DNA from 3 places in the Microbispora triticiradicis genome. Region 1 is predicted to be linked to each of the others. Evidence: riboswitches for the same ligand, from Rfam matches in the RefSeq annotation. Region 1 holds a riboswitch; each other region holds the start of a gene.
What was found. A riboswitch is a leader RNA that binds a small molecule or an ion and turns the genes downstream of it on or off. The one in region 1 is predicted to bind S-adenosylmethionine.
Positions count from the first base shown of each region.

Region 2: another riboswitch for S-adenosylmethionine. It lies ahead of thrC (threonine synthase); the one in region 1 lies ahead of FED44_RS32540 (aminotransferase class V-fold PLP-dependent enzyme).
Region 3: another riboswitch for S-adenosylmethionine. It lies ahead of FED44_RS07535 (ABC transporter substrate-binding protein); the one in region 1 lies ahead of FED44_RS32540 (aminotransferase class V-fold PLP-dependent enzyme).

Region 1 is NZ_VANP01000020.1:14,700-24,377, forward strand. It holds gene FED44_RS32510 (class I SAM-dependent methyltransferase) at 1-202, shown strand, start outside; gene panC (pantoate--beta-alanine ligase) at 192-1,043, opposite strand; gene FED44_RS32520 (Rossmann-like and DUF2520 domain-containing protein) at 1,034-1,924, opposite strand; gene FED44_RS32525 (SAM-dependent methyltransferase) at 2,131-3,099, shown strand; gene FED44_RS32530 (antibiotic biosynthesis monooxygenase family protein) at 3,109-3,426, shown strand; gene FED44_RS32535 (cytochrome P450) at 3,406-4,605, opposite strand; SAM riboswitch class IV at 4,684-4,799, shown strand; gene FED44_RS32540 (aminotransferase class V-fold PLP-dependent enzyme) at 4,849-6,123, shown strand; gene FED44_RS32545 (NADH-quinone oxidoreductase subunit D) at 6,178-7,359, shown strand; gene FED44_RS32550 (DUF3180 domain-containing protein) at 7,375-7,824, opposite strand; gene folK (2-amino-4-hydroxy-6-hydroxymethyldihydropteridine diphosphokinase) at 7,841-8,341, opposite strand; gene folB (dihydroneopterin aldolase) at 8,338-8,703, opposite strand; gene FED44_RS32565 (nuclear transport factor 2 family protein) at 8,700-9,131, opposite strand; gene folP (dihydropteroate synthase) at 9,154-9,678, opposite strand, start outside.
Region 2 is NZ_VANP01000008.1:368,181-377,858, forward strand. It holds gene FED44_RS22485 (serine hydrolase domain-containing protein) at 1-200, opposite strand, end outside; gene FED44_RS22490 (GbsR/MarR family transcriptional regulator) at 458-1,156, shown strand; gene groL (chaperonin GroEL) at 1,256-2,878, opposite strand; gene FED44_RS22500 (cold-shock protein) at 3,163-3,363, opposite strand; gene FED44_RS22505 (MoaD/ThiS family protein) at 3,620-3,895, opposite strand; gene thrC (threonine synthase) at 3,941-5,209, opposite strand; SAM riboswitch class I at 5,224-5,363, opposite strand; gene FED44_RS22515 (RNA polymerase sigma factor) at 5,460-6,011, opposite strand; gene FED44_RS22520 (alpha,alpha-trehalose-phosphate synthase (UDP-forming)) at 6,114-7,538, shown strand; gene FED44_RS22525 (hypothetical protein) at 7,567-8,157, opposite strand; gene FED44_RS22530 (hypothetical protein) at 8,217-8,825, opposite strand; gene otsB (trehalose-phosphatase) at 8,837-9,658, opposite strand.
Region 3 is NZ_VANP01000002.1:555,145-564,822, forward strand. It holds gene FED44_RS07520 (VanZ family protein) at 1-538, shown strand, start outside; gene FED44_RS07525 (response regulator transcription factor) at 544-1,242, shown strand; gene FED44_RS07530 (sensor histidine kinase) at 1,235-2,350, shown strand; SAM riboswitch class IV at 2,493-2,603, shown strand; gene FED44_RS07535 (ABC transporter substrate-binding protein) at 2,754-4,403, shown strand; gene FED44_RS07540 (ABC transporter permease) at 4,400-5,359, shown strand; gene FED44_RS07545 (ABC transporter permease) at 5,360-6,223, shown strand; gene FED44_RS07550 (dipeptide ABC transporter ATP-binding protein) at 6,220-7,926, shown strand; gene FED44_RS07555 (NAD(P)/FAD-dependent oxidoreductase) at 7,923-9,080, shown strand; gene FED44_RS07560 (glutathione S-transferase C-terminal domain-containing protein) at 9,106-9,678, shown strand, end outside.

The sequences.
Region 1 (9,678 bases):
CGCCGGACTCACCCGCCGCGCCGCTCCCGGCGCACGGCTGCTGATGTTCGGGTACGGCCCCGAGGCGTTCGACGACCCGATCTCCGGTGTCACCGCCGACGAGCTCCGCGCCCGGTTCGCCGGCTGGGAGCTGGTCGACACCACACCCGGCACGAACCCGGTGCCCACCTTCTGGTTCACGCTCCGCGCGCCTACAGGGTGAGCACCATGTTGTCGATCAGGCGGGTGGTGCCCACCTTGGCGGCGACGGCCAGGACCGCCTCGCCGCGGTGGTCGCCGCCCACCGGCGCGAACGTCGCGGGGTCGGCCAGGATCAGGTAGTCGAGCAGCAGCGGCGGGTCGAACCGGGCCGCCTCCTCCAGCACGGCCCTGGCCGCGTCGAGGACCCCGGCCGGCCCGGTCCTGGCCCGCGCCGCACCGGCACTCAGCGCCCGCGACAGCGCGAGGGCCGTACGGCGGTCGTCCTCGGAGAGGTACCGGTTGCGGCTCGACAGCGCCAGCCCGTCGGGCTCCCGTACGGTCGGGGCGGCCACGATCGACACCGGGACGTCGAGGTCGGCCGTCATCCGCCGGATCAGCGCGAGCTGCTGGGCGTCCTTCTGCCCGAATACCGCGACGTCCGGCCGCACGAGGTTGAACAGCTTGAGCACCACGGTCAGCACGCCGTCGAAGTGGCCCGGGCGGAAGGCGCCCTCGGCCGTCCCGCCCATGCCGCCCGCCGAGACCTCCACCTGCCGGTCGGGCAGGTACATGTCCTCGGCCGAGGGCGCGAAGACCACGCCCGCGCCCTCCTCCTCGCACACCCGGAGATCGGCGTCGAACGTGCGGGGATAGCGGGAGAAGTCCTCGTGCGGACCGAACTGCAGAGGGTTGACGAACACGCTCACCACCACGTGGTCGGCGTGCTCACGCGCCAGCCGGACCAGCGACCGGTGGCCCTCGTGGAGCGCCCCCATCGTGGGGACCAGGGCGATCCTTCCCGGGCCGAGAGAGTCCCTCGCCTTGACGAGGGCGGCCCGGTCGGCGGCCACGGTCACGTCCATATGTTCCCTCCCAGGGCATCCAGCAGGCGTTCGGCCGCCTCCGGCTTGAGCAGCCCCGCCGCCAGCGCCCGGTCGGCGGTGAGCCGCGCCAGGGCGACGTACGCGTCCGCGGCCTCGGGGGCGGCCAGGATGAGCGCGTCCACGTGTTTGCGCACCGTGCCCGCGTCGCCGCGGACGACCGGCCCGGTGAGCCCGCCGATGCCGAGACGCAGCACGTTGTCGAGGGCCGCGCCGAGCAGCGGCCCGAGCATGCGGCCGGGATGCTCGACACCGATCTTCGCGAGCAGCTCCTGCGACTCGGCGATGAGCGTCACCATGTGGTTGGCCGCGCCGGCGATCGCGGCGTGGTAGAGCGGCCGGTCCTGGTCGGCGATCCACACCGGCTCGCCGCCCATCTCGATGACCAGCGCCTCGGCCACCGGCCGCAGCATGTCCGGCGCGGTGACGCCGAACGAGCAGCCGTTGAGCTTGGTCAGGTCGTCGCTCCGGCCCGTGAAGGTCATCACCGGATGCAGCGCGAGCGGCAGCGCCCCCGCCTCGGCGGCGGGGTCGAGCACGCCGAGGCCGTACGCGCCGCTGGCGTGCACGAGCAGCTTGCCGCGCAGGTCGGCGCCGGTGGCCGCGAGGCCGGAGACCAGGCCGGGCAGCACGTCGTCCGGCACGGTCAGCAGCACGAGCTCGGACCTGGCGATGACCTCCTCCGGCCTGCTGAGCGCCTGGCCGAGACGGTCGGCGGCGCGGCGGCGCGACGCGTCGGACACGCCGCTGGCCGCCACCACACGATGACCCGCGAGCATGAGCGCGGCCCCGAGCACGGAGCCGACCCGTCCCGCGCCGAGCACTCCCACGGCGAGCCGCGCCGGGCGGTCACTTGTGTCCATGACGCCTCCCCTCGGTTCAGCGTAGCGGCGGCGCTCCCGCCGGCCCGGTGCCAGGTCGTGCCTCACGGATCAGGCCATGCCGAGCATGACCACGACGGGCCCGACGGTCGGATTTTGTCCCGTTTCTAACGGGCCTATGTTGAGCTACAGGTACGAATGTGACTGATTTTCGCCACGGCCCGCGCGTGTCGGTAGCGTGATGCGGTGTGGAGGTGACCTGGCGGGAGGCCGTCGAGCGCGCGCTCTACGGCGCGGAGGGCTTCTACCTGCGGGAGCGCCCGGACCGCCATTTCCGCACCTCGGTCCATGCCTCACCGGTCTTCGCCGAGGCGGTGCTGCGCCTGCTGGAACGGGTCGACGCGACCCTCGGGCGCCCCGGCGTGGTCGACTTCGTGGACGTGGGCAGCGGCGACGGCCTGCTGGCCGCCCGCGTCGTGGCCGCCGCGCCGCCGGACCTCGCGGCGCGCCTGCGGGCCGTCGCGGTGGACCTGTCCCCCCGGCCCCGCGGCCTCGATCCCCGGGTCGTCTGGGAGCCGGAGGTCCCGTACGGGGTCACCGGGCTCGTGGTCGCCAACGAATGGCTGGACAACGTGCCCCTCGACGTCGCCGAGGCGACCCCCGCGGGCCCCCGGCTGGTGCTCGTCGACCCGGCGACCGGAGCGGAGCGGCCCGGTCCCGTCCCCGATCCGGAGGACCTGGCCTGGCTGGACCGCTGGTGGCCGCTGGGCCCGGTCGGGGACCGCGCCGAGATCGGCCGCCCCCGCGACGAGGCGTGGGCCGGGGTGATCGCGCGGCTGACCCGCGGCACGGCGGTCGCCGTGGACTACGCCCATCTCGCCGGGCGGCGCCCCGCCCTCGGCACGCTGGCCGGCTACCGCGACGGCTCGCCGGTGCCCGCCGTACCGGACGGGTCGTGCGACGTCACGGCCCACGTCGCGCTGGACGCCTGCGCGGCGGCCGGCGAGCGGGCGGGCGCGGAGGCGACCACGCTCACGACGCAGCGGGAGGCCCTGCGCGACCTGGGGGTCACCGGCGCCCGGCCGCCGCTCGCGCTCGCGTCCGCCGACCCCGCCGGTTACGTACGCGCGCTCGGCCGGGCCTCGCAGGAGGCCGAGCTCATCGACCCCGCCGGTCTCGGCGGCTTCGGCTGGCTCGGCCAGTCCCGGTGTGGATGAGGAGACATCATGATCGCGAGAATCTGGCGCGCGAGCGCGACCCCGGAGGGCGCGAACGGCTACGAGCGGCACTTCACCGAGGCGGTCCTGCCCTCCCTGCGCGGCGTGGCCGGGCACCGCGGCGCCTACCTGCTGCGGCGCGACGCCGGCGGCCGGGTGGAGATCGAGGTCATGACCCTGTGGGACTCGATGGACGCGATCCGCCGCTTCGCCGGGGAGGACCCCGCGACGGCCGTCGTCGAGCCCGCGGCCCAGGCCGTCCTGCTCGGCTACGACACCACGGTCACCCACCACGCGGTCAGCGTGTCAGACGGCGACCTTCAGTGACTCCAGGCCGCGCATGATGTAGCTGGGCTTCCAGGTCGGCTCCTCGGCGAGCTCCAGGCGGGGCGCCAGCCGCAGCAGCGCGCCGAACGACTCCGCCATCTCGACCCGCGCGAGCGGGGCGCCGAGGCAGAAGTGGATGCCCGCACCGAACGAGATGTGCGGGTTGTCCGCCCGGCCGACGTCGAGACGGTCGGGGTCGTCGAAGACCTCGGGGTCCCGGTTCGCCGAGCCGAACAACAGCGCGATCTCCGCACCACGAGGGATCGTCACCCCGCCGGCCTCGACGTCCTCCAGCACCCACCGCTCGAACATCTGCGCCGGGGTGTCGTAACGCAGCAGCTCCTCGACCGCCGCCGGCATCAGGCCGGGGTCGGCGCGCAGCCGCTCCAGCTCGCCGGGGTTGCGGAACAGCGCCCACCACCCGCTGCCGGTGGCGTTGACCGTGGCCTCGTGCCCGGCGTTGAGCAGCAGCACGCAGGTGCCGATCAGCTCGTCCTCGGTGAGCCGGTCCCCGTCGTCCACCACCTGCGCGAGCGCGGAGATCATGTCGTCGCCCGGCCGCTCCCTGCGCGCCCTGGCCAGCCCGCGCAGGTACCCGGCGAACTCCGTCGCCGCGCGTACGGCCGTGTGCTGGACCTCCGGCGACGGGTTCAGCTCGTACATCCCGCAGATGTCGGCCGACCAGGGGCGCAGCAGGTGGCGGTCGGCCTCCGGCACGCCCAGCATCTCGGCGATCACGGTGACGGGCAGCGGCTCGGCCACCTCGGCCAGCAGGTCGCCGCCGCCGCGCTCGACCAGCCCCTCGGTCAGTTCCGCCGCGATCCTCCGTACGCGCGGGCGCAGCGACTCGACCATCCGGGGCGTGAACGCCTTGGACACCAGGCGGCGCAGCCGGGTGTGGACCGGCGGCTCCACATCGAGCATCCCGGCCCGGATCACCCGCCAGAAGGGCTCCTGGAAGTCCGGCTCGGGCTCCCGGCCGAACTCCTCGTGCGTGGCGGTGTGCAGGTAGGACCGGCCCAGGCGGCGGTCGCGCAGCAGCGCGTTGACGTCGGCGTGCCGGGCGACCAGCCATTGCCCGGTCGGCTCGAAGAAGCTGACCGGATCGTTGTCCCGCAGGTCGCGGTAGGCGTCGTACGGGTGAGCCACGAACTCCGGATTCCAGGGATCAAACCTCACATTGGACACCATAACGGTAAAGCGCCTCTCACCAGGGGACTTGCCGGATCGCCCGTTCTCCGGGTTATAGTGCGCTCAGGTCATGAGTGCCAGCGTCAAGCCCCGGCTTGCTGGCCGGCAACCCTCGCGCTCGCGGCGGGGTGCCCCGGGTGAGGACCGGGCCTGGCGCGCGGTGCGCCGGGCAAGCGCGGGCTCCGCCGTACGACGCCATGGCAGGGGTCCCCGACCCGAGGAGGCCTGGCGTTGTCCGCTCTCACCTTCGTCCCGCAGCAGCCCGCCAACCCCGTGTCCGAGCCGGTGCGCGTACCGGTGGTCGTGGGCGCCGACCTGGAGGTCCCGGTCCGGGGCGGCCGGCTCGTGCCGTACGCGAACCTCGACTACGCGGCGAGCGCGCCCTGTCTTGAGCCGGTGAACGCCGCCGTCGCGGCGGCGCTGCCGGCCTACTCCAGCGTGCACCGGGGCGCGGGCTACGCCTCGCAGCTCACGACCCAGCGGTACGAGCAGGCCAGGCACACCGTGCGGGCCTTCGTGGGCGCCCGCCCCGGCGACGCCCTCGTCTTCGTGCGCAACACCACCGACGCGATGAACCTGCTGGCCCGCAGCCTCCCCGAGGGCACCACGGTCGTCGTGTTCGGCACCGAGCACCACGCCTCGCTGCTGCCCTGGACCGACGCCGTACGACTCGCGCCGCCCGCCTTCCCCGGCGAGGCCGTCCGGGCCGCCGACGAGGCCCTCGCCGCGATCGAGGGCCCGGCCCTGCTCGTCGTGACCGCCGCGTCCAACGTCACCGGAGAGCTGTGGCCGATCGCCGGGCTCGCGCACATCGCGCACCGGCACGGCGCGCGGATCGCCGTGGACGCCGCCCAGCTCGTCCCCCACCGCGGGCTCAACCTCGCCGCGCTCGACCTCGACTACGTCGCCTTCTCCGGGCACAAGCTCTATGCGCCGTTCGGCGCGGGCGTGCTCGTCGGCCGGCCCGACTGGCTCGCCGCCGCCGACCCGTACCTGCGCGGCGGCGGAGCCGTGCGAGCCGTGGGCGAGACCACCGAGTGGAGCGACGACCCCGAGGCGCGGCACGAGGCGGGGACGCCCAACGTGCTCGGCGCGGTCGCGCTCGCCGCCGCCTGCGACGCCCTGGCCGCGACCGGCTGGACTCCGTTGGTGCGGGAGGAGGAGCGGCTGCTCGCCCGCCTGCGCGCCGGGCTCGCCGCGATCCCCGGCGTACGCGAACTGTCGCTGTGGGGCCCGGACCACCCGCGGGTCGGGATCGTGTCGTTCGTCGTGGAGGGCCGCCCGGCCCGGGAGGTCGCCGAGATCCTCTCGGCCGAGCACGGCATCGGCGTCAGGGACGGCAAGTTCTGCGCCCACCCGTTCGTCCGCCACCTCCTCGGCGGCACCGAGGACGAGGGCTGCGCGGACGGCACGGTGAGCGCCGTACGCGCCTCGATCGGCATCGGCACGACCGAGGAGCACGTCGACCGCCTCATCACCGCCCTCCGCGACATCGCCCCCGCCTGACCCCGACCGCCGTGGCTTTCGCCGGTGGGTGACGGGCGTGAAAGCATGGACGGTATGACCGAGCAGGACGGCCCGCGTGTCGAGCGAGTGGTGGGCATCGGGGCCGGGGCGGACGCGGTGCGGCCGGGAGGGCTCGCGACGGAGGACCTGATCCTCGACATCGGGCCGCAGCATCCGTCCACGCACGGGGTGCTGCGGCTGCGGCTCGTCCTTGACGGTGAACGGATCGTGGCCGCCGAGCCGATCGTCGGCTACATGCACCGCGGTGCGGAGAAGCTGTTCGAGGTGCGCGACTACCGGCAGATCATCGTGCTGGCCAACCGGCACGACTGGCTGTCGGCGTTCGCCAACGAGCTGGGCGTCGTGCTCGCGGTCGAGCGCATGATCGGCATGCAGCCCCCGCCGCGGGCGGTGTGGGCCAGGACCCTGCTGGCCGAGCTCAACCGCGTGCTCAACCACCTGATGTTCCTCGGCGGCCATCCGCTGGAGCTGGGCGCGGCCGGCCCGGTCTTCCCCGCCTTCCGGGAGCGGGAGACGCTGCAGTACGTCATGGAGGAGATCTCCGGCGGCCGCATGCACTACATGTTCAACCGGGTGGGCGGGCTGAAGGAGGAGCTGCCCGAGGGCTGGCTCGGCCGCGTGACCACCGCCGTGGCGGCCGTGCGGCGGCGGCTGCCCGACATCGAGGAGCTGGTCGCGGGCAACGAGATCTTCGTGGCGCGCACCCGCGGCGTCGGCGTGCTCGACCGTGAGACGATCATGCAGTACGGCGTGAGCGGCCCGGCCGCGCGGGCCTCGGGGGTGGACTTCGACCTGCGGCGCGACGAGCCCTACCTCGCGTACGGCGAGCTGCCCGTGAAGGTCGTGACCCGCTCGGCGGGAGACTGCCAGGCGAGGTTCCAGGTGCTGCTCGACCAGGTCAAGGTGTCGCTCGACCTGGCCGACGCCTGCGTGGAGCGGCTGCGCCACCTGCCGCCCGGCCCGATCAACCAGCGCCTGCCGAAGGTGCTCAAGGTGCCGGAGGGCCACACGTACGCCTGGACGGAGAACCCGCTCGGCCTCAACGGCTACTACCTGGTGTCACGCGGCGAGAAGACCCCCTGGCGGCTCAAGCTGCGCAGCGCCTCCTACAACAACGTCCAGGTGCTCCGCGAGATGCTGCCCGGCCACTCGGTCGCCGACCTGATCGCGGTCCTCGGATCGATGTTCTTCGTGGTCGGCGACATCGACAAGTAGGCCGGTAGGCAGGGGTCAGCTCTCCCCGTTGGGCTTGCCGGGCACCCGGCAGCAGTGTTCGAGGAAGAGCGCGGCGCAGATCAGGATCACGCACGCCACGAACGACCCGCCGCCGACGATCGCGTCCTGGCGGGGCTTGTCCAGGTCGAGCAGGTCCAGCACACGCAGGACGAAACCGGCGAAGACCCCGGCGAACGCCGCGCCCGCGTACGCGGTGGCCTGGGCCAGCGCCGCCAGTCGAGCGACGGCGAGCGGCTCGACGGGCTTGGTGTCCGGGCGGCGCAGGATCCTCGCCCGGGTCAGCCAGCCCGTGTACGCCTCACCGAGCGCGAGCAGCAGCACGGTGGGCACCGCGGTCCACGGCAGTGTGGGCACCACGGAGTAGGACTGCCGCAGCAGGCCCCAGGTGATCACGGCGAACACGACCACGAGACCGACGAGCACGCCGGGATTGCTGGGCTTCACGCGGGGTCTCTCCTCGTCAGGCCGGGGGTTCGAGCACGAGGTCGGTGCGCAGCCGCACCCCGCTCTGGTCCAGGTCGGCCAGCAGGGCCGCGACCGACCCGCGCCCGGGCAGCACCGCCGAGGGGTCCGCCTGGGCCCACGGCACCAGGACGAACGCCCGCTCGTGCGCGCGGGGATGCGGGAGGGTGAGCTCGGGGTCGTCCGACATCAGCGTGCCGACCGCGATCAGGTCCACGTCGAGGGTCCGGGGGCCCCACCGCTCCGCGCGCTCACGGCCGAAGGCGTTCTCGACGCTGTGCGCCCGGTCGAGCAGGGCGCGGGGGTCGAGCATGCTCTCGGCGACGACCACCGCGTTCAGGTACGCGCCCTGGGTGGGTCCGCCGACCGGTTCGGTCTCGTAGACCGGCGACGCCGCCACGAACGTGAGCCCGGGGGCGTCGAACAACGCGTCGACGGCGCCCTGGAGGTTCTCGATGCGCCGGCCGAGGTTGCTGCCGAGTGCGATCACGACCCTCATGCGCGCCCCCTTCTGATCGTCACCACCACGTCGTCGAACGGCAGCGGGATGGGCGCCGCCGGTTTGTGCACGCTGACCTCCGCCTCCTCGACCATGTCGTGGGCCAGGCAGGCCGCCGCCAGCCGCTCGGCGAGGGTCTCGATGAGATTGACCGGCTCGCCCTCCGCGATCCGGACGAGCTCCAGTGCCAGCGCGCCGTAGTCGACCGTCAGGGTGAGGTCGTCGGCCGCCGCCGCCGGGGCGGTGTCGAGACGCAGGCAGACGTCGATCACGAACTCCTGGCCGAGCTCGCGCTCGGCCGGCAGGCACCCGTGCCTGCCGCGCGCCCGCAACCCCGTCAACCGCACCGCGTCGCGGCTCACTGCTCCTGGTCCTCCTCCTCGTCCTCGTCGTCGCTCTGCAGGACCGGAGATCCGTGGTAGAGCCACAACCGCCAGCCCCCGGAGGTCCGCACATAGGTGCTGGAGGCGACGACCCGGCCGGCGGCGAAACCCGGTTCGTCGCTGTCGGCGGCGGTGAGGATGTTCTCCGCGCAGGTGACCACCGCGACGTCACCGAGCACGGTGGTCTGCACGTCGGTCAGCACGAACTGGATGTACGTCGTGTTGGCCATGATGAGCGCCCACGAGCGCAGCACCTCCGACCGCCCGCTCAGCATGGGCCAGCCGGGATGGACGCACAGCGCCGGACGTCCCGGGACGTCCTCGATCCATATCTCCGACATCCTGTCGAGGTCGCCCGCCTCGATGGCGTTGTAGAACGCCTGGTTGAGCTCCTCGATGTCCTTCATGGGCGTCCCTGTCGGCATATCCTCACCGGCTCTCGTCGGCATGTCGCGCGGCTGAGTGTCGTGCGGCTACTGCGTCCCGTCCGCCTGCCGCGTGTCGTACGCCTGCTGCCCTCCAGGTGGCGGCGACGCGCACCGCGTCGGCGTTCGGCCGCACCCGGTGGACCCTGACGCACCACGCCCCGGCCTGCGCCGCGAGCGCGGTGACGGCGATGGTGGCGTCGTCGCTGCCGTCGAAGGGGCGTGGCTCGCCGTCCGGCCCGGCCAGCAGCCGGCCGAGGAACCGCTTGCGCGACGCCCCGATCAGCAGGGGATGGCCGAGCTCGTTCAGCTCGGCGATGCCGGCCAGCAGGGCCCAGTTGTGCTCGGCGTTCTTGGAGAAACCGAGGCCGGGGTCGAGCACGATCTGCTCCTCCCGCACGCCCTCGGCCAGCACGGAGTCGACCCGCTTGCGCAGTTCCTCCGCCACCTCGGTCAGCACGTCGCCGTAGACGGCCCGGGTGTCCATGTCGCGGCTGTGCCCGCGCCAGTGCATCACGACGTACGGCAC
Region 2 (9,678 bases), on a different contig from region 1:
GCCATCCGGAAGATCGTGTCGCGGCGCATCGGCGCACCGCCGTCGTGGCACATCGTCCCGATCGCCTCGACGTGCGTCTCCTCGCCCCGGCCGACCAGGGCGACGAGCCCGGGAATCCGTCCCGAGTCGACGTGCCGTGCCAGCACCTCGTGCAGTCTGCGCAGCCCCGCCGCGGAGAAGCCGCCGTTGCCGTTATGCATCATGAACCGCCCTATCCAGCATTGTTCGCGAATCTCTGAACGGTCGCAAAGCTACATTGCATTCACGGATCAGTCAACAAACTTTTCGGCAGTACGCCCAGCCAGACATGGGCTTACTATTCCTTCTTGCAATGACCGTGGCACTGAATGCAATAGGTGGACAGCCGCGCTTTGCAATGGGCTCAGAGTGAATGCATACTGTGCGGCGGGTGTGCGGGCGCGGAGCCGCGCATGCCGGCAGACAGGAGACGATTGCCGTGCCCGGAGGCAGACTCACCAACGAGGACCGTCAGCACATCGCCGCGGGGCTGGCCGAGGGACTCGGATACGCGGAGATCGGCCGGCGGCTGGGACGTCCCGCCTCGACCATCATGCGGGAGGTCACCCGGAACGGCGGACCGGGCGACTACGGGGCGGACCGGGCGCACGAGGCCACGCGGCACCGTGCGCGCCGCCACAGGCAGGCACAGCCTCCGACGCCGCCGGTCCCCGACGGCGGCCATGGGCGTGATCCCCAGGCGGTGCGGGACTTCACGGAGTCCTTCACCGCCCTCCTCGTGGAGCAGGGGCTGCCCCGGATGGAGGCCAGGGTGCTGACCTGCCTGTACGTCACCGATTCCGGCGCTCTCACCGCCGCCGACCTGGTTGAGCGGCTTCGCGTCAGCCCGGCGTCGGTCTCGCACGCCGTCGCCTTCCTCGAACAGCAGGGAATGCTCAGGCGGGAGCGGGTTCCCGGCGCGCGGCGTGAACGCTATGTCATCGACGACGAGATCTGGGTGCGGTCCATCCTCGCCTCTCTGCGGATGAACGAGGCCCTGGCGGCCGCGTCACAGCGCGGAGCCGAGATTCTCGGGGCCACGACCCCGGCGGGCGCCCGCTTCGGGTCCTCCGCCGAACTTCTCGCCCTCGTGAGCGAGGCCTTCCGGCAGGTCCTGAAACAGTGGCGGCAGGGCTGACCGCCCGGCGCCCATGCACTTGGGGAGACCGGGCGCAAGGGAAAAGGGCGGCTCCCCCGAGGGGGAACCGCCCTTCCTGGTGAAGCGGGAGAGCAGGACTCAGAAGTCCATGTCGCCGCCGCCGGGCATGGCGGGGGCCTTCTCCTTCTCGGGCTTCTCGGCGATGACGGCCTCGGTCGTGAGGAACAGGGCCGCGATGGACGCCGCGTTCTGCAGCGCCGAGCGGGTGACCTTGGCCGGGTCGATGATGCCCGACTCGAACATGTTGACGTACTCGCCGGACGCGGCGTTGAGGCCCTCGCCCGCGGGCAGGTTGCGGACCTTCTCCACCACGACGCCGCCCTCGAGGCCGGCGTTGACGGCGATCTGCTTCAGCGGCTCCTCGAGCGCCTTGCGGACGATCGCCGCGCCGGTCGCCTCGTCGCCGTTGACCTCCAGCTTGTCGAACGCGTTGGCGCCGGCCTGCAGCAGGGCTACGCCACCGCCGGGGACGATGCCCTCCTCGACCGCGGCCTTGGCGTTGCGGACGGCGTCCTCGATGCGGTGCTTGCGCTCCTTGAGCTCGACCTCGGTCGCCGCGCCGGCCTTGATGACGGCGACGCCGCCCGCCAGCTTGGCGAGACGCTCCTGGAGCTTCTCGCGGTCGTAGTCGGAGTCGGTGCGGTCGATCTCGGCGCGGATCTCGTTCACACGGCCGGAGATCTGCTCGGCGTCACCGGCGCCGTCGACGATCGTGGTCTCGTCCTTGGTGACGACGATCTTGCGGGCGCGGCCGAGCAGGTCGAGGGTGGCGTTCTCCAGCTTGAGACCGACCTCCTCGGAGATGACCTGGCCGCCGGTCAGGATCGCGATGTCCTGCAGCATGGCCTTGCGGCGGTCGCCGAAGCCGGGGGCCTTGACGGCCACGGACTTGAACAGGCCACGGATCTTGTTGACGACCAGGGTCGCCAGGGCCTCGCCCTCGACGTCCTCGGCGAGGAGGACCAGCGGCTTGCCGGACTGCACGACCTTGTCGAGCAGCGGGAGCAGGTCCTTGTTCGCCGAGATCTTCTGGTTGGCGATGAGGATGTAGGCGTCCTCGAAGACCGCCTCCATGCGCTCGGGGTCGGTCACGAAGTAGCCGGACACGTAGCCCTTGTCGAAGCGCATGCCCTCGGTGAGCTCCAGTTCCAGACCGAAGGTGTTGCTCTCCTCGACGGTGATGACGCCTTCCTTGCCCACCTTGTCCATCGCCTCGGCGATGAGCGCGCCGATCTCCGGGTCGGCGGCGGAGATGGAGGCCGTGGAGGCGATCTGCTCCTTGGTCTCCACGTCCTTGGCGAGCTTCGACAGCTCCTCGCTGACGCGCTCGACGGCGGCCTCGATGCCCTTCTTCAGCGACATCGGGTTGGCGCCGGCGGCGACGTTACGCAGACCCTCGCGGACCAGCGCCTGGGCGAGCACGGTGGCCGTCGTCGTGCCATCACCGGCGACGTCGTCGGTCTTCTTCGCGACTTCCTTGACCAGCTCGGCGCCGATCTTCTCCCACGGGTCCTCGAGCTCGATCTCCTTGGCGATGGAGACACCGTCGTTGGTGATCGTGGGGGCGCCCCACTTCTTCTCCAGCACGACGTTGCGGCCCTTGGGGCCGAGGGTCACCTTCACGGCGTCGGCGAGCTGGTTCATACCGCGCTCGAGACCGCGCCGGGCGTCCTCGTCAAACGCGATCATCTTGGCTGCCATTAGGCTAGACCTCCCAGTAGCAGGGTGTCTTCAACGGACCGAGCCGACGCCCGCGACGGCGTGGACCCGCTATCCCTGCGCGAGCCCCATCGCCCCGATCCCGGTTGTTGTCACTCTCGACCTCAGAGTGCCAAACAAGTATTTAGCACTCTACCCCCGAGAGTGCAAGCGGAAGCCACTCTGACCAGCTTGGACGAGGTTCCCGAACACCCGGACGAGCCCGGACGAGCCGAAGGCCCGGCCCGCGGAACGCGGACCGGGCCTCCAATGGTCGCTTGACGGGATCAGACGGCCCGTACGGCCTCCGCCTGCGGGCCCTTCTGCCCCTGCGTGATGTCGAACTCAACCCGCTGACCCTGCTCGAGGGCCTTGTAGCCGTCCATCATGATTGCCGAGTAATGGACGAACACGTCCTTCCCACCGTCTACCGCGATGAAGCCGTAGCCCTTGTCCGCGTTAAACCATTTGACGGTGCCCTGCGCCACTTCCGACTCCTCTTGCTGGGCTGGGGACCACACCCAAGAAGCCCCCGGTTTTGTCGATCGTCTTCGACCATACCCGTGTCAAGGCGTAGAACAACAGAGTCAATCCGCAAACTACTACGGCGCGTTCGCTCAAAGCGGTACAGACGATTATTCACTTTTCTACCGAAAGGTTGAGAGCTTCACCATTCGCTGTGGCGACATCTCACTTCCCCGGCGAGAGAAGTGCATGTCAGGTGCCCGGCGGCGGTGTCGCGGCTCAGCCCCCGGCGACGGCGGGGATGACCGAAATCTGTACCCCGTCCGGTGTGGCGGTGTCCAGCCCATCGGCGAAACGGACGTCCTCTTCTCCGACATAGACGTTGACAAAACGCCGGATCTTGCCCGTCTCATCCAGGATTCGACCTCCGATGCCCGGATAGTCCGCATCCAGCTTCTGCAGGACCTCGCGGAGCGTTCCCCCCTCCCCGCTTACCTCCGCGACGCCGTTGGTGTACGTCCGCAGAATCGTCGGAATCCGCACGGAAACGCTCATTGTTCACTCGCTTTCGTTGCTGCCGATGGGCCTGTGATAACGCTTTCAGTTGGCGAATGCCGCACGGAAGGCGTCGAGGGAGGGGCGGATGACCGCGGACGGACGGGCCTGCTCGGCCACCGCGTCAAGTGTCTTGAGACCGTCGCCGGTGTTCAGCACCACGGTTTCGGCCTCGGGGTCGAGGCGGCCCTCGTGCACGAGCTTGCGCAGCACGCCGACCGTGACGCCGCCCGCGGTCTCGGCGAAGATGCCCTCGGTCCGGGCCAGCAGGCGGATCGCCTCGACCACCTCGCCGTCGTTCACGTCCTCCACCGCGCCGCCCGTACGACGGGCGATGTCGAGCACGTACGGCCCGTCCGCCGGGTTGCCGATGGCCAGCGACTTGGCGATGGTGTCCGGCTTGACCGGCTGCACCACGTCCTGCCCGGCCTTGAACGCGCGGGAGACCGGCGAGCAGCCCTCGGCCTGCGCGCCGAAGATCCGGTACGGCCGCTCCTCGACCAGGCCGAGCTTGATCAGCTCGCGGAAGCCCTTGTCGATCTTCGTGAGCTGCGAGCCGGAGGCCACCGGGACGACGATCTGCTCGGGCAGCCGCCAGCCGAGCTGCTCGGCGATCTCGTACGCCAGCGTCTTGGAACCCTCGGCGTAGTAGGGCCGGAGGTTGACGTTGACGAATCCCCACTTCTCGCCCAGCTCGTCGCCGATGAGCTCGGAGCAGAAGCGGTTCACCTCGTCGTAGGTGCCGTCGATGCCGACCAGCCGGCCGCCGTACACCGCGGCCATGGTGACCTTGGCCGCCTCGAGGTCGGCGGGAATGAACACGCAGGAGTCCAGCCCGGCCCTGGCCGCCGCGGCGCCCACCGCGCCGGCGAGGTTGCCGGTGGACGAGCACGACAGGGTGTGGAAGCCGAAGGCGCGCGCGGCCTCGACCGCGATCGCGACGACCCGGTCCTTGAAGGAGTGGGTCGGGTTGCCGGAGTCGTCCTTGACGTGCAGCGACCGCAGCCCCAGCTCTGCCGCCAGCCGGTCGGCCCGCACGAGCTTGGTCCAGCCGGGCTGCAGGTTGGGCTTGTCCGCCACCCCGGCGGGGACGGGAAGCAGGGAGCGGTACCGCCAGATGTTCGCCGGGCCCGCCGCGATGTCCTCCCGGCGGACCTCTCCGAAGTCGTACGCCACCTCAAGGGGGCCGAAACACTCCGTACAGGCGAAGACCGGGCCGAGGTCGTAGTGGGCGCCGCACTCGCGGCAGGACAGACCGGTGGCGGGGCCGAAGTCGGTGGCGGTGGTGGGGGTCGCGGTGCTGATGTGCGCCATGAAGCGAGGCCTTTCCCTCATCTTCGCTCGCGACCGCCCTGGCCGCGAGCCGGAATTGGCACCTGTCCCGGCCGGGCCTCGTGGGCACGAGTTCGACACCGGGGAGGTTGCCGGGGCTTCGCAGGGCCGGTCCCTCCACCCCTCTGGATGAGCATCTTCAGTTGTAGAACCTTCGAAAAAGGTCCTCCAGCACTGTACCCCGGCGTCCCCTGTGTCCGTTCCGCTGTCTCGGATGGCGAGACGGTTTGTATCAGCCGTAGGCCTCGCCGAGCGCGCTCTGCACGTACTTGCGCGCCTGGTGTATCCGGGACTTGACGGTGCCGAGGGGAATGCCGAGCTGGTCGGCGACCTGGGAGTAGTCGAGCTGGCAGATGTCGCGCAGCACGAGCGCCTGGGCGAGGTCTGGCCGCTCGGCCTCCAGCGCCTCCATCGCGTCGAGCAGGTCGAGCCGCGACCCCGCGATGACGCTCACCCGCCGCGGGTCCGGCCGCTGCTCGGGCAGCTCCTCCGCCTGCTCGGACGAGCGCCGCTTGAGCGACCGGTAGGTCGTCCTGGCGCAGTTCACGGTCACGATGTGCAGCCAGGTGCTGAACTTGGCCCGGCCCTCGAACCGGGCGATGTTGCGGGCCACGGCGAGCAGCGTGTCCTGCGCCGCCTCCTCCGCGTCCTGCCGGTACGGTAGTAGCCGCTCGCAGTGCCGCAGCACGTCGGGCTCGATGCGCCGCAGCAGCTCACCGAGGGCGCGGTGATCTCCCCGGGCGGCCGATCCGGCCAGCTCCTCGGTGACGTCGTCCAGTGCCATCCCGTTCCAGCCCTCCCGCGATCGGTTGACATCCTATTGATGGAGGTCCGCTTTTATTAATCTTCCGGCATGCGCGCCCGCTCTGATCGAGGGGAAACCCCAATGAGCAGCTCCGTCCTGATCGCGTCCAACCGGGGCCCGGTGTCCTTCACCCTGTCGGAGGACGGCGGCCTGACCATGCGCAGGGGCGGCGGCGGGCTCGTGTCCGGGCTGTCGGACGTGGTCAGGGACACCGACGTGCTGTGGGTCTGCGCGGCGCTGTCGGACGGCGACCGCGGGGCGGTGCGGCAGGCGCCGGGGGGCCGGCTCGACCGGGCGTTCGAGACGGGGCCCATCCGCATGCTGGACATCCCGCCCGCGGTCTTCCACCGGGCCTACAACGCGGTGGCGAACTCGACCCTGTGGTTCGTCAACCACCTGCTCTACAACACGCCCTTCTCCCCCGAGTTCGGCACCCGGTTCGCACGTGAGTGGGAGTCGTACCGCACCTACAATGGCGCGTTCGCGCTCGCGCTGGCGGAGGAGGCCACGCACCGGGCCCGCGTGATGGTGCAGGACTACCACCTGACGCTCACCCCCGCGATGCTCCGGGTCGAGCGGCCCGACCTGCGCATCGGCCACTTCTCGCACACGCCCTGGGCCCCGCCGGAGTACTTCGCGCTGCTGCCCGAGGACGTCGCGGCGGAGGTGCTGTCGGGCATCCTCGGCGCCGACCACGCCGGCTTCCTCACCGCCCGCTGGGCGCGCGCCTTCATGGACTGCTGCGCCGCCCTGCTCGGGGCGCGGGTGGACCACGCGGCCCGTACGGTGACCTGGGGCGGCAGGACCACCCGGATCGGCGTGCACCCGCTCGGGGTGGACGGCGACGCGCTGCGGGCGCGGGCGGCCGAACCGGACGTCGAGTCGCACATGGCGGCGATCAGGGACCATGTCGGCGACCGCAGGCTGATCGTGCGGATCGACCGCACGGAGCTGTCCAAGAACATCGTCCGCGGCCTGCGGGCCTACCAGGAGTTCCTGGAGGGCCATCCCGAGTGGCACGGACGGGTGGTCCATCTGGCGTTCGCCTACCCCTCCCGGCACGACCTGCCGGAGTACCGCGAGTACACGGCGGCCGTGCAGCGGTGCGCCCAGGAGATCGAGGACGAGTACGCCACCGAGGACTGGGACCCGTTGATCCTCAACGTCAACGACGACTACCCGCGCTCGCTCGCGGCGTACCGGCTGGCCGACGTGCTGCTCGTCAACCCCGTCAGGGACGGCATGAACCTGGTGGCCAAGGAGGGCCCGATCCTGTCGCCCCGGTGCGCGCTCGTGCTGTCCCGCGAGGCGGGCGCGGCGGCCGAGCTCGGCGCCGACTCCCTGCTGGTCAACCCGTTCGACGTCACCGCCACGGCGGCGGCGCTGCACGAGGCGCTGACGCTGCCGGAGGAGGAGCGCCTCGATCGCGGCCTGCGGCTGCGGGAGGCGGCCACCGCGCTGCCGCCGCGGCGCTGGTTCGACGACCAGATCGCCGCGCTGCGCTGAGACGCACCGGTGACGGCGGCGGCGGCGCTCAGTTCCAGGTGGCCTTCTTGAGGATCCCGTCCAGGCCCGGGGTGTTCCACTGGTCGACGACCAGGATCTTCGACGTGGGCAGATACCACTCGCGCTGGCTGTAGCGCATCTTCACCCTGAACTTCTTGTCGACGCAGGTCCCCGCCCACGCGTGGTAGTCCGCCCGGTGACCCGCCCCGACCTTCCGCAGCCCCTTGCCGGCGAGCTTCATGGTGCCCTTGTACAGGCGGACGGTCCTCGGGCAGACCGAGACGTCGGTCGCGGGATCGAACCCGTACCTGGGGTTGTAGGACTGGAACGTGTGATTGCCGATCTTGAGGGCCTTCGGGCCCAGCACCCAGAAGCCGTGGCACCCCGCGTCGCGGAAACCGAAGTCCATGGTGCCGAGACTGGGGCACGAGCCGGTGACGACGCGGGTCCAGTCCGTGCCGGCCTGGACCGCCTTCCACGACGCGGGGATGGTGAGGGTCAGGCCCTTGCGCAGGTGGACCTGCTTGGTGCCGCTCGCGGACGCCGCGGAAGGAGCCGCCAGGGTGGCCGTCAGCACGGCCAGCCCGGCGGCCGCGGTCGCAATGGTCTTTCCGATCATGTCTCCTACGGTAGGCCCGGCCACTTGGAGACGACTTGCGGGGCGATGTCGGCGAGAGGTCAATGCCAGGCGGCCTTCTTGAGGATCCCGTCCAGGCCGGGGGTGTTCCACTGGTCGACGATCAGGATCTTCGACGTGGGCAGGAACCACTCCCGCTGGTGGAAGTGGGCCTTCACCTTGAACTTCGTCATCGTCACGCACGGCCCCGCCCAGTCGCGGTAGTAGGCCTTGTGCCCCGGCCCGACCTGGCGCAGCCCCTTCGCGACGAGCTTGGTCTGGCCGATGTAGAGGTTCTTCCGCACCGGGCAGGGCCCGACGTCGGTGGCCGGATAGAACGGCCCGTCCGGCGTGTACGCGTTGAACAGCTCATGGCCGATCTTGATGGCCTTGGGACCCAGGACCCAGAAGCTGTGGCACCCCGAGTCGCGGAAGCCGTAGTCCGCGGTGCCGCGCGTGGGGCACGAGCCGGTGATGACGCGGGTCCAGTCCTTGCTGACGGCGTCGACCCGCCACGAGGCGGGGATGGTGAGCGTGAGGCCCTTGCGCAGGTGGACCTGCCTGGTGCCGCCGAGGTCGCTCGCGGACGCCGCCGCGGGAGCCACCAGGGTGGCGGCCGCGAGGGCGGCGGTCAGCACGGCGAGCCCGGCCGGGATGGTCTTCCGGTTCATGACCGGAAACGTTAGACCTGCCCGCTTGCAGACCGCTTGCCAAGCGATTCCACCAGGTCGCCGAGGAGGGCCACCACGCCGTCGGGGCCGTCCACCACGAGGTCGGCGCGTTCCGCCAGCTCGGTCACCTCGGCGGACCCGCTGCACACCCGTACGCCGGGCAGGCCGGCCTCCTCGACCGCGGCGAAGGCCGCGAGGTCGCCGAGGTCGTCACCGGCGAACATGACCGAGCGGGCGCCGCGCTCGGCGAGGAAGGCCGACAGCGCCCGGCCCTTGTCCATGCCGCCGGGCCGCAGTTCCAGCACCATGCGGCCCGGCTCGACCGCGAGCCCGGCCTCCGCGGCCAGCGCCGCGACCGGTCCGCGCAACTCCTCCAGGGCCGCGGCGGGGTCGGCGCACCGCCGGGTGTGCACGGCGACGGCGTGGCCCTTGTCCTCGATCCACGCGCCCTCCAGCCCGGCCACGAGAACGGGCAGCCGGGTCCGTACGAGGTCGAGCCCCGGCGGCGGTGGCGGGGCGGTCACGCGGCCGTCCTCCCAGCGTTCGAGGCCGTAGTGACCGAGGATCACCAGGCCGGGCACGTCTCCGAGCGACGGCCCGCCGGGGACCTCCCCCAGGCCGATGGCCGTCAGGGGCGGCCGGCCGGTGACGACGACCACGGCGCGTACGTGCGGGGCGAGCGCGGCCAGCACGCCCGGCACCGCGGGGTGCACGCGGGCGGCGGCGGGGTCGGGGACGATCGGGGAGAGCGTGCCGTCGTAGTCGAGCCCGATCACGGCGCCTGCCGGGTCGGCGACGATCGCGTCGAGTCCTGGGTGCGCGGGCAGTGTCATGGCCTCGTTCCGGAGAAGTG
Region 3 (9,678 bases), on a different contig from region 1:
GCTGCTCATGACGCTGGCCGGGCTGCCGGCGGCCGCTCTGGTGACGTGGGGTCTGGCGCTCCTCCGGCAGGCCGCCGGCGTCACCTCGGCGTGGCGGAGGTCGCTGGCCGAGGTGGGGATGGTCTACGGGACGGTGCCGTTCGTGTGGCTCACCCTGATGCCGGGCCCGGGGGCCGGCACCGTCCCCGGCCGGGTGAGCCTGGTCCCGCTGCGGGACCTGGTGACGATGGGGCCGATCGGGATCGGCGGCAACCTGCTGATCTTCGCGGCGCTGGGGTTCTTCGCGCCGCTGCGCTTCGCGGCGCTGGCCTCCGTGCCGCGGATCCTGGCGCTCGGGGCGGCCTGCTCGGCCGTGGTCGAGACTTTGCAGTACGTCCTGCGGCTCGACCGGGTGTCGTCTGTGGACGACGTGCTGGTCAACGCCGCAGGCGCCGTGCTCTTCGGGCTCGTGTCGCGCCGCTGGTGGCGCGCCGCGGCGGAGGCGTCACCGGACCGGCCTCGCCCCGCGCCGGCACGGGCGCCCGCACCGGCAGACTGAGCCGTATGCGCGTGCTGATAGTGGAGGACGAGCCCTACCTGGCCGAAGCCGTCCGGGACGGTCTGCGGCTGGAGGCGATCGCCGCCGACATCGCCGGCGACGGCGACGCGGCCCTGGAACTGCTCAGTGTCAACTCCTACGACATCGCGGTCCTCGACCGCGACATTCCCGGCCCCTCCGGCGACGAGGTCGCCCGGCACATCGTCGCCTCCGGCAGCGGTATCCCGATCCTCATGCTCACCGCCGCCGACCGGATCGACGACAAGGCCTCCGGGTTCGGGCTCGGCGCCGACGACTACCTCACCAAACCGTTCGAGCTCCGGGAGCTCGTCCTGCGGCTGAGGGCGCTCGACCGCAGACGCGCGTACGCCCGGCCCCCGGTTCGCGAGATCGCGGGCCTGCGGCTCGACCCCTTCCGCCGGGAGGTGTTCCGCGGCGAACGCTACGTCGCGCTCACCCGCAAACAGTTCGCCGTGCTGGAAGTCCTCGTCGCCGCCGAGGGCGGGATCGTCAGTGCCGAGGAACTGCTGGAACGAGCGTGGGACGAGAACGCCGACCCCCTCACCAACGCCGTGCGCATCACCGTCTCCGCACTGCGCAAACGGCTCGGCGAACCATGGGTCATCGCCACGGTGCCCGGTGTCGGCTATCGGATCGACACCGGCATCGCCACGGGAACGGGCCCCGGCAGCACGCATGGATAGGCGCCCAGGACTCAGCACCCGGCTGAAACTCACCCTCAGCTACGCCGGATTCCTTCTACTCGCCGGCGCCCTCCTGCTGGCCGTGGTGTGGGTGTTCCTGCTGCGCTACGTGCCCGACGGCGCGCTCGGCACCGGGGCGGGGGCCGCCCCGCCCGGGGCGGCGCCCCTGCGGTTCATCCCCAACCGCACCGACCTCCAGCGCGCCTTCGTCCCCCGCGCGGGCCAGGCACTGGCCTTTCTGCTGGCGTTCGGCCTGCTGGGCGGATGGCTCCTCGCCGGCCGGATGCTCGCGCCGCTCACCCAGATCACGGACGCGGCCCGGCGGACGACCGCGAACGGGTCGCTGTCCCACCGGATCCGCATGAAGGGCCGCCGGGACGAGTTCCGGGAGCTCTCCGACGCGTTCGACTCGATGCTCGACCGGCTCGAGTCCCACGTCGCCGAGCAGCGGAGGTTCGCCGCGAACGCCTCCCACGAACTGCGCACGCCGCTGGCGATCTCGCGGACGCTCCTCGACGTGGCCCGCCGGGACCCCACGCGGGACCGGGACGAACTCCTCGACCGCCTGCACACCGTCAACCAGCGGGCGATCGACCTCACCGCGGCCCTCCTGCTGCTCAGCCGCGGCGACCGCGGCGACTTCACCCGGGAGAGCGTCGACCTCTCCCTGGCCGCCGAGGAGGCCGCCGAAACGCTGCTTCCGCTCGCCGAACAACGCCGGATCACGCTGAACGTCACCGGCGGGGCGGCCCGGACCGAGGGCTCCGCCGAGCTCCTGGCGCGGATGGTGACGAACCTCGTCCAGAACGCGATCGTCCACAACCTCCCCGCCGGCGGCACCGTGACGGTCCACACCGAGGCGTACGGCGGCACCAGCCTGCTGCGGGTCGAGAACACGGGCCGCCCCCTCCCGCCGGAACTGATACCGACCCTCATCGAACCCTTCCAGCGCGGAACGGAACGCGTGCGCACCGACGAGCACGCCGGCGCCGGTCTCGGCCTGGCCATCGTGCACAGCGTCGTCCGCGCCCACAACGGGACCCTCGATCTCGCCCCCGGCCCCCACGGCGGGCTCCTCGTCACCGTACGGCTTCCCGGCGCGCCGTAGGCACGGCCGCCCGGTTCACCCCCGGCCGCGGCCGCGCGCCGGGGCCGCTCGTCGTCACCGGACCGCCCCTCGTCGCGAAAAGGCCGAAATCCCCGGCGAAAGCGTGTTGACAGCTTATCCGAGTTTTCCTACTTTGTTTGTAGGTATTGAGCGCCGACGCCAAGCCCCGGCTCGTCGGCCGGCAACCCTCGCACCGCGCGGGGTGCCCCGGGGAAAACCTGGCGGCGTGGCAGTCGCGCCGCAAGCGCGGGCCCCATCGGGGCTCCTGGTCATGGGGGCGTGCGCGGCACGCTCTCCGGGAGGCGGCATGGCCACTCACGGGGAGTTTCGGGCGGGCACAGGCCGGGACACGCCGCCTCCCCACTCCGCCGTCCCGTCTTGAACACCGAAAGGCTCTCCCCCGATGTCCACGAACACACGCTTATCCATCGGCGTCTCGCTTCTGGGGGTCCTCGCCCTCGCCGCCTGCGGCACGACGGGCAGGGACACCGCGGCGGGCAAGGCCCCCGCCGGGCCGGTCAAGGGCGGCACGCTGACGTTCGCCGTCAACACCGAGCCCTCCACCTGCCTCGATCCCCACCAGAGCCCCGCCGACGTGGCCGGCCTGTTCACCCGGCCCGCCCTGGACTCGCTCGTGTCCCTGGACGGCGAGGGGAGGATCCACCCGTGGCTCGCCACCAAGTGGACCGTCTCGCCGGACCAGAAGACCTACACGTTCACCCTGCGCGACGGCGTGAAGTTCTCCGACGGCACGGCCTTCGACGCCGAGGCGGTCAAGGCCAACCTGGACCACATCGTCGACCCGGCGACCAAGTCCCAGCTGGCCGCGGGATACATCGAGCCGTACAAGGGCAGCGAGGTCGTCGACCCGCACACGGTGAAGGTCCACTTCAGCAGGCCGTACTCGCCGTTCCTGTCCGCCCTCGCCACCGCGTACTTCGGCATCGAGTCGCCGCGGTCGCTGAAGCAGCCGCAGGACGCGCTGTGCAAGAAGGTCGTCGGGTCCGGGCCGTTCGTGATCGACGAGTACGTGGTGCAGAAGGGCATCACCTACCACCGCAACCCCGGCTACGCCTGGGCGCCTGAGGGCGCCGCGCACACCGGGGAGGCGTACCTGGACAAGCTGGAGATCAAGGTCATCACCGAGGACTCCGTCCGGCTCGGCGCGCTGACCAGCGGGCAGGTCGACGGGATCGCCAGCGTGCCGCCGGTGAACGTCAAGCAGGTGCAGGGCGACCCCCGGCTGACCGTCACCACGCGGCAGGCGCCGGGCGGCAACTACAACTACTACCCGAACACGACCTCCGGGCCGTTCGCCGACAAGCGGGTCCGGCAGGCGTTCCGCGACGGCATCGACTTCGCGACGATCGTCAAGAACCTCTACTTCGGGGCGTTCCAGCCCGCGGCGGGCCCCATCTCCCCGTCGACCGACGGGTACGACAAGACGCTCGAAGGAAAGACGAAGTACGACCCCGCGGCGGCCGCCCGGCTGCTGGACGAGGCCGGCTGGTCGGGGAAGGACGCCGAGGGCTACCGGACCAAGGACGGCAGGCGGCTGACGATCCGCTGGGGGTTCCTCAAGGCGTTCGCCCGTGAGCAGCGCGACACGCTGGCCGAGCAGATCCAGGCCGAGGCCAAGAAGATCGGCTTCGAGATCCAGTTCGTCTCCGGCACGGTCAACGAATGGCTGGAGAAGTATCCCAAGGGCGACTACGACCTCATCGACTTCAGCTGGCAGCGCGCCGACGGCGACACCCTGCGCAACCTGTTCGACACCTCCGCCATCCCCACGGCCGCCAAGTTCGGCCAGAACGCCGCCCGCCTGTCCGACAAGGACGTCGACGGCTGGCTGAGCGACGCGCTGGACACGACCGACCAGGCCAAGCGGGCCGAGCTGTACGCCAAGGTGCAGCAGCGGGTCACCGACGAGGCCGCGGTCTTCCCGGTGTACGTGTTCAACTACCTGCTCGGGACCGGCAAGAAGGCCCACGGCATCGGCTGGGAGCCGCAGGCGTACCCGACCTTCTACGGCGCCTGGGTCGAGCAGGCATGACCGCCGTCGCCGTACCGGCCACCCGGGCCCGCGCCCGGGTGGTCCGCCCGGTGCTGGTGCGGCTGGGCACGTCCGTCCTGGTGCTGTGGGGCGCGGTGACGGTCGCCTTCGCCGGCCTTCACCTCACCCCGGGCAACGTCGTCGACCTGCTCATCGGCAGTAGCACCGTCACACCCGAGGTCCGCGCCCGGATCATCGCCGACTACGGGCTGGACCGGCCGCTGCCCGCCCAGTACGCCGCCTACCTGGGCCGGGTGCTGCACGGCGACCTGGGCCAGTCGTACCAGCTGCACCAGTCGGTCGCCTCGGCGATCGGCGAGCAGGTCGGCTCGTCCGTCCAGCTCATGCTCTCGTCGTTCGTCCTGGCGGTCGTGGTCTCGGTCACGGTCGCGGTGCTGACCGCGGGCCGCCGGTGGGCGCGGGCGGTGTTCTCCGGCATCGAGCTGGTCGGCATCTCCATCCCGTCCTTCTGGGCCGGGATCCTGCTGCTCACCGTCTTCTCGTTCGGGCTGGGGATCTTCCCCGCCACCGGCGGGGACGGGCCGGAGAGCCTGGTCCTGCCGTCCGTCGCGATGGCGATCCCGGTCGTCGCGACGCTGAGCCAGGTGCTGCGCGAGGGACTGGAGCTCACGCTGGAGGAGCCGTTCGTGCTCACCGCCCGCTCGCGCGGCATGTCCGACCTGGGCGTGCGGCTGCGGCACGCGCTGCGGCACGCCCTGCTGCCCACGGTCACCCTGGCCGGGTGGATGGTCAGCTTCCTGTTCGGCGGGGCCGTGATCATCGAGTCGGTCTTCTCCCGGCAGGGCATCGGGCGGCTGACCCTCGCGGCCGTCGGCAACAAGGACCTGCCGGTCGTGATGGGCGTGGTGCTGATCGCCTCGCTGCTCTACGTCGTCATCAACATCCTGCTCGACCTGCTCTACCTGGCCATCGACCCGCGACTGCGAGGTGCCTGAGTGACCACGTCCACCTTTGCCGCACCCGCCGTGGTCGTGGGGCGCGGACGGCGGCGCCGGGTGCCGCGGGCCGGTGTCTGGGCCGCCTCCGCGTTCCTGCTGGCCGTGACCGTGGTCGCGGTGGCGCCCGGCCTGGTCGCGCACGGCTCGCCCGACCTCACCGACGCCGTCGCGGCGCTCCGGCCGCCGGGCGGCGGGCATCCGCTCGGCACCGACGCCAACGGGCGCGACATCTTCACCCGGATCGTGTACGGAACGAGGCCGTCGGTGCTGGCCGGGCTGGCCGCCACCGCGATCGCGGTCACCGGCGGCACCCTCGTCGGGCTGCTGGCCGCGCTCGGCGGGCGGGTGCTCGACGAGGCCGCCATGCGCCTCGTCGACATCCTGCTCTCGCTGCCGGGACTGCTGCTGGCCCTGCTGGTCATCGCCGTCGTCGGCCCGGGGACGCTCAACGCGGTCTTCGCCATCGCCGCCTACACGCTGCCCGGGTACGCCCGCCTGGTCCGCGCCCAGACCATGGTCATCCGCAGGTCCGGGTACGTCGAGGCGGCCGTCTCGCTCGGGCTGACCAGGGCCGGGATCGTCACGCGGCACGTGCTGCCCAACGCGTTCGCGCCCCTGCTGGTGGTGGCCACGATCGAGGTGGGCACCGCGCTGGTCGCGGCGTCGTCGCTCAGCTTCCTGGGGCTCGGCCCGAAGCCGCCCGCCCCGGAGTGGGGGGCGATGCTGTCGGCCGGGCGCGACTACTTCTCCGTCGCCTGGTGGGTCGCGGTCTTCCCGGGGCTGGCCATCACGCTCACCGTCCTTTCCGTCACGGTCGTCGGCCGCCACCTGCAGCGGCGCGTCGAAGGGAGACTGTCGTGACCGAACAGCGGGTCACCCCGATCGTCGAGGTGTCCGATCTGCGGGTCTCGTTCGGCCAGGTCGAGGCCGTCCGCTCGATCTCCTTCACGGTGCGCCCGGGGGAGTGCGTCGCCATCGTGGGGGAGTCGGGCTCGGGCAAGAGCGTCACCGCCCGCACACTGATCGGGCTGACCGGCCCCGGCGCCGAGGTCACCGCCCGGTCGCTCGTGGTGGCCGGCCGCGACGTCACGGCGTACGGCGAACGGCAGTGGCGGGCGGTGCGGGGCGGCGAGGTCGGCTATGTCCTGCAGGACGCGCTGGTCTCGCTCGACCCGCTGCGCCCGGTCGGCAGGGAGATCGCCGAGACCCTCCGGCTGCACCGGACCGTGCCGCGCGCGGACGTGCGGCGGCGGGTGGTCGAACTGCTGGCCGAGGTGGGGGTGCCGGAGCCGGAACTGCGGGCCGCGCAGTATCCGCACCAGCTCTCCGGCGGGCTGCGGCAGCGGGCCCTGATCGCCTCGGCGGTCGCCTGCGCGCCCCGGCTGCTGATCGCCGACGAGCCGACCACCGCCCTGGACGTCACCGTGCAGGCACAGATCCTGCGGCTGCTGGCCGAGCGCCGGCGGGCCGGGGCGGGGCTGCTGCTGATCAGCCACGACCTCGCCGTGGTGGCCGAGCTCGCCGACCGGGTGCTGGTGATGAAGGACGGCGTGGTCGTCGAGGAGGGCGTCACCCGGGACGTGCTGGGCGCCCCCCGGCACGCCTACACCCGCCGGCTGCTGGCCGCGGTGCCCTCCGCGCACGGCAGGGGCACGAGGCTCACCGTGCCCGAGGACGGCTCGGCGCCGCGTCCGGCGCCGGCCGTGCTGCCCGGCGGGGTGGTGGTCAGGGCGTCCGGGCTGGCCAAGTCGTTCACCGGGCCGGACGGGCTGCCCCGGGCGGCCGTGGACGGGGTCTCGTTCGAGCTGCGGGCCGGGGAGACGCTCGGGCTCGTCGGCGAGTCGGGCTCGGGCAAGACCACGACGGCCCGCCTGGTGCTGGGGCTGGTGGAACCCGACGCGGGCGAGGTGGAGGTCGACGGGAGGTCCTGGCGGGGGCTGGGGCCCGCCGGGCGCCGCGCCCTGCGGCGGCACATCCAGGTGGTCTACCAGGACCCGCTGAGCTCCTTCGACCCCCGCTTCACCGTACGGCGGATCCTCGGCGAGGCGCTCGCCGTGGGCGGCGAGCCGCGCCGAACCCGGCGCGACCGGGCCGTCGAGCTGCTCGCGCGGGTAGGCCTGGACGAGTCGATCCTGGACCGCAGGCCGCTGCGCCTGTCGGGCGGGCAGCGGCAGCGGGTGGCGATCGCCCGGGCGCTGGCCCCCCGGCCCCAGGTGATCGTCTGCGACGAGCCGGTCTCCGCGCTGGACGTGTCGATCCAGGCGCAGGTGCTCGACCTCCTCGCCGACCTGCAGGCCGAGCTCGGCGTGGCCTACCTGTTCATCTCCCACGACCTCGGCGTGATCCACCACGTCAGCGACCGGGTACTGGTGATGAAGGACGGCCGGGTGGTGGAGTCCGGCGACGTCCGAAAGATCTTCACCCAACCGGCCGCGCCGTACACGCGGGAGCTCCTGGCCGCGATTCCCCGGCTGGACCGGACACCCCGGCCGGACGAGGCCCCGCAGCCGGACCAGACGGCCCGGCTCGATCATCGGGCGCACGACCGGGAGGCCGTGGCATGACGTACGACATCGCGATCGTCGGGGCGGGCGTGCACGGCGCGGCCGCCGCGTTCCACCTCGCCCGGCGCGGCGTCTCCGTCGCCGTGTTCGACCGGGGCCCGGTCTCGGGCGGCCCCACCGGGCGGTCGGGCGGCATCTGCCGGGCCTACTACACCGACCCGTTCCTGGCGGAGACGGCACGCGACGGCATCGCGTTCCTCGCGGGCTTCGAGGAGCGCACCGGCGGGCACCAGTCGGGGTTCCGCCGGACCGGCGCGTTCTACCTGCACGGCCCCGGCGACGCCGGGGCGGCCGCCGAGACCGCCGCGCGGCTCGGCGAGCTCGGCGTCCGCAGCGAGCTGGTCGGCGCTGGGGCGCTGCCCGCCCGGCTGCCCGGCCTGGACCTCGACGGCGTCGCCGTCGCCGTCTGGGAGGCGGACGCCGGGTACGCCGACCCGTACGCGGCGACGGTCGGGCTGGCCGCCGCGGCACGGCGGCACGGCGCGGTGTTCCACCCGCACCGCCCGGTCGTCGCGCTCGCCGAGGAGAGCCGCGGAGCGGCGGTGACCACCTCCGACGGCGTGGTCCACCGGGCCGGGCGGCTGCTCGTGGCCGCCGGGCCGTGGACCGCCGCCCTGCTGCGACCGCTCGGCGTGGACCTGCCGCTGACCGTGGAGCGGCACGTCGTGGCGGTCTCCGAGCACGAGCCCGCCGACGCCGGCGGGCTCGTGCCGCACGTCCTGATCGACCTGCCCGGCGGCTACTACACGACCCCGCAGCCCCGCACGCAGTACCTCACCGGCGGGGTCGTCCCGGCCTCCGCGGCCGATCCGGACGACGTCCCGGGCCCGCGCCCCGACGAGCTGGAGGCGCTCGCCGCGGCCTCCGCCGTACGCTCCGCGGCCCGCCGCCGCGCCCGGGTGACCGGCGGCTGGGCCTCGCTGTACGACGTGAGCCCCGACTGGCAGCCGGTCACGGGCCAGGTCGGCGAGCACGTCTACGTCGACGCCGGCACCAGCGGTCACGGTTTCAAGCTCGCGCCCGCCTGGGGCGACCACGTCGCCCGGCTGCTGCTCGGCGACCCCGATCCCCGCCTCGCCGCCTTCGGCCCCGGCCGCTTCGCCACCGGCGCGAAGCTGGCCGCCGGGTTCGGGACGGCCAGGATCCTCGGCTGACATCCACGACAAGGAGCCAACCCCCATGACCACCCACGCGCCCGCTTACGCGAGCCCCGCTGACGTCGCAGCCCACGGGCCGTACGGACCGGGCCGGACCGACCGGCCGGGACCCCTCTATCCGTTCCAGGGCCGGATCACCGCCGGCGGGTCCGGCGAGTACCCCGCCGAGCCCGGCCGCTACCACCTGTACGTCTCCTACACCTGCCCGTGGGCGCAGCGCGTCGCCATCGTGCGCGACCTCGCCGGGCTGCGGGACGTCGTGTCGCTGTCGTACGTGGACGACGACCGGGACGCGCGCGGCTGGGCGTTCCGCGAGCGGCGCGGCCCCGACCCGGTCAACGGCTTCACGCTCCTGTCCGAGGCCTACGACGCCACGGAGCCCGGATATCCGGGCCACATCTCGGTGCCGGTGGTGTGGGACCGGCGGACGAACCGGATCGTCAGCAACGACTACGCCGTGATCCCCGCCGACCTCGGCACCGCGTTCGCCGAGTGGGCCGGCTCGGGCGCGGACCTCTACCCGGCGGACCTGCGGGACGAGATCGAGGCGCTGGACGAGGAGATCGCCCGTGACCTCAGCCAGGGCGTGAACCTG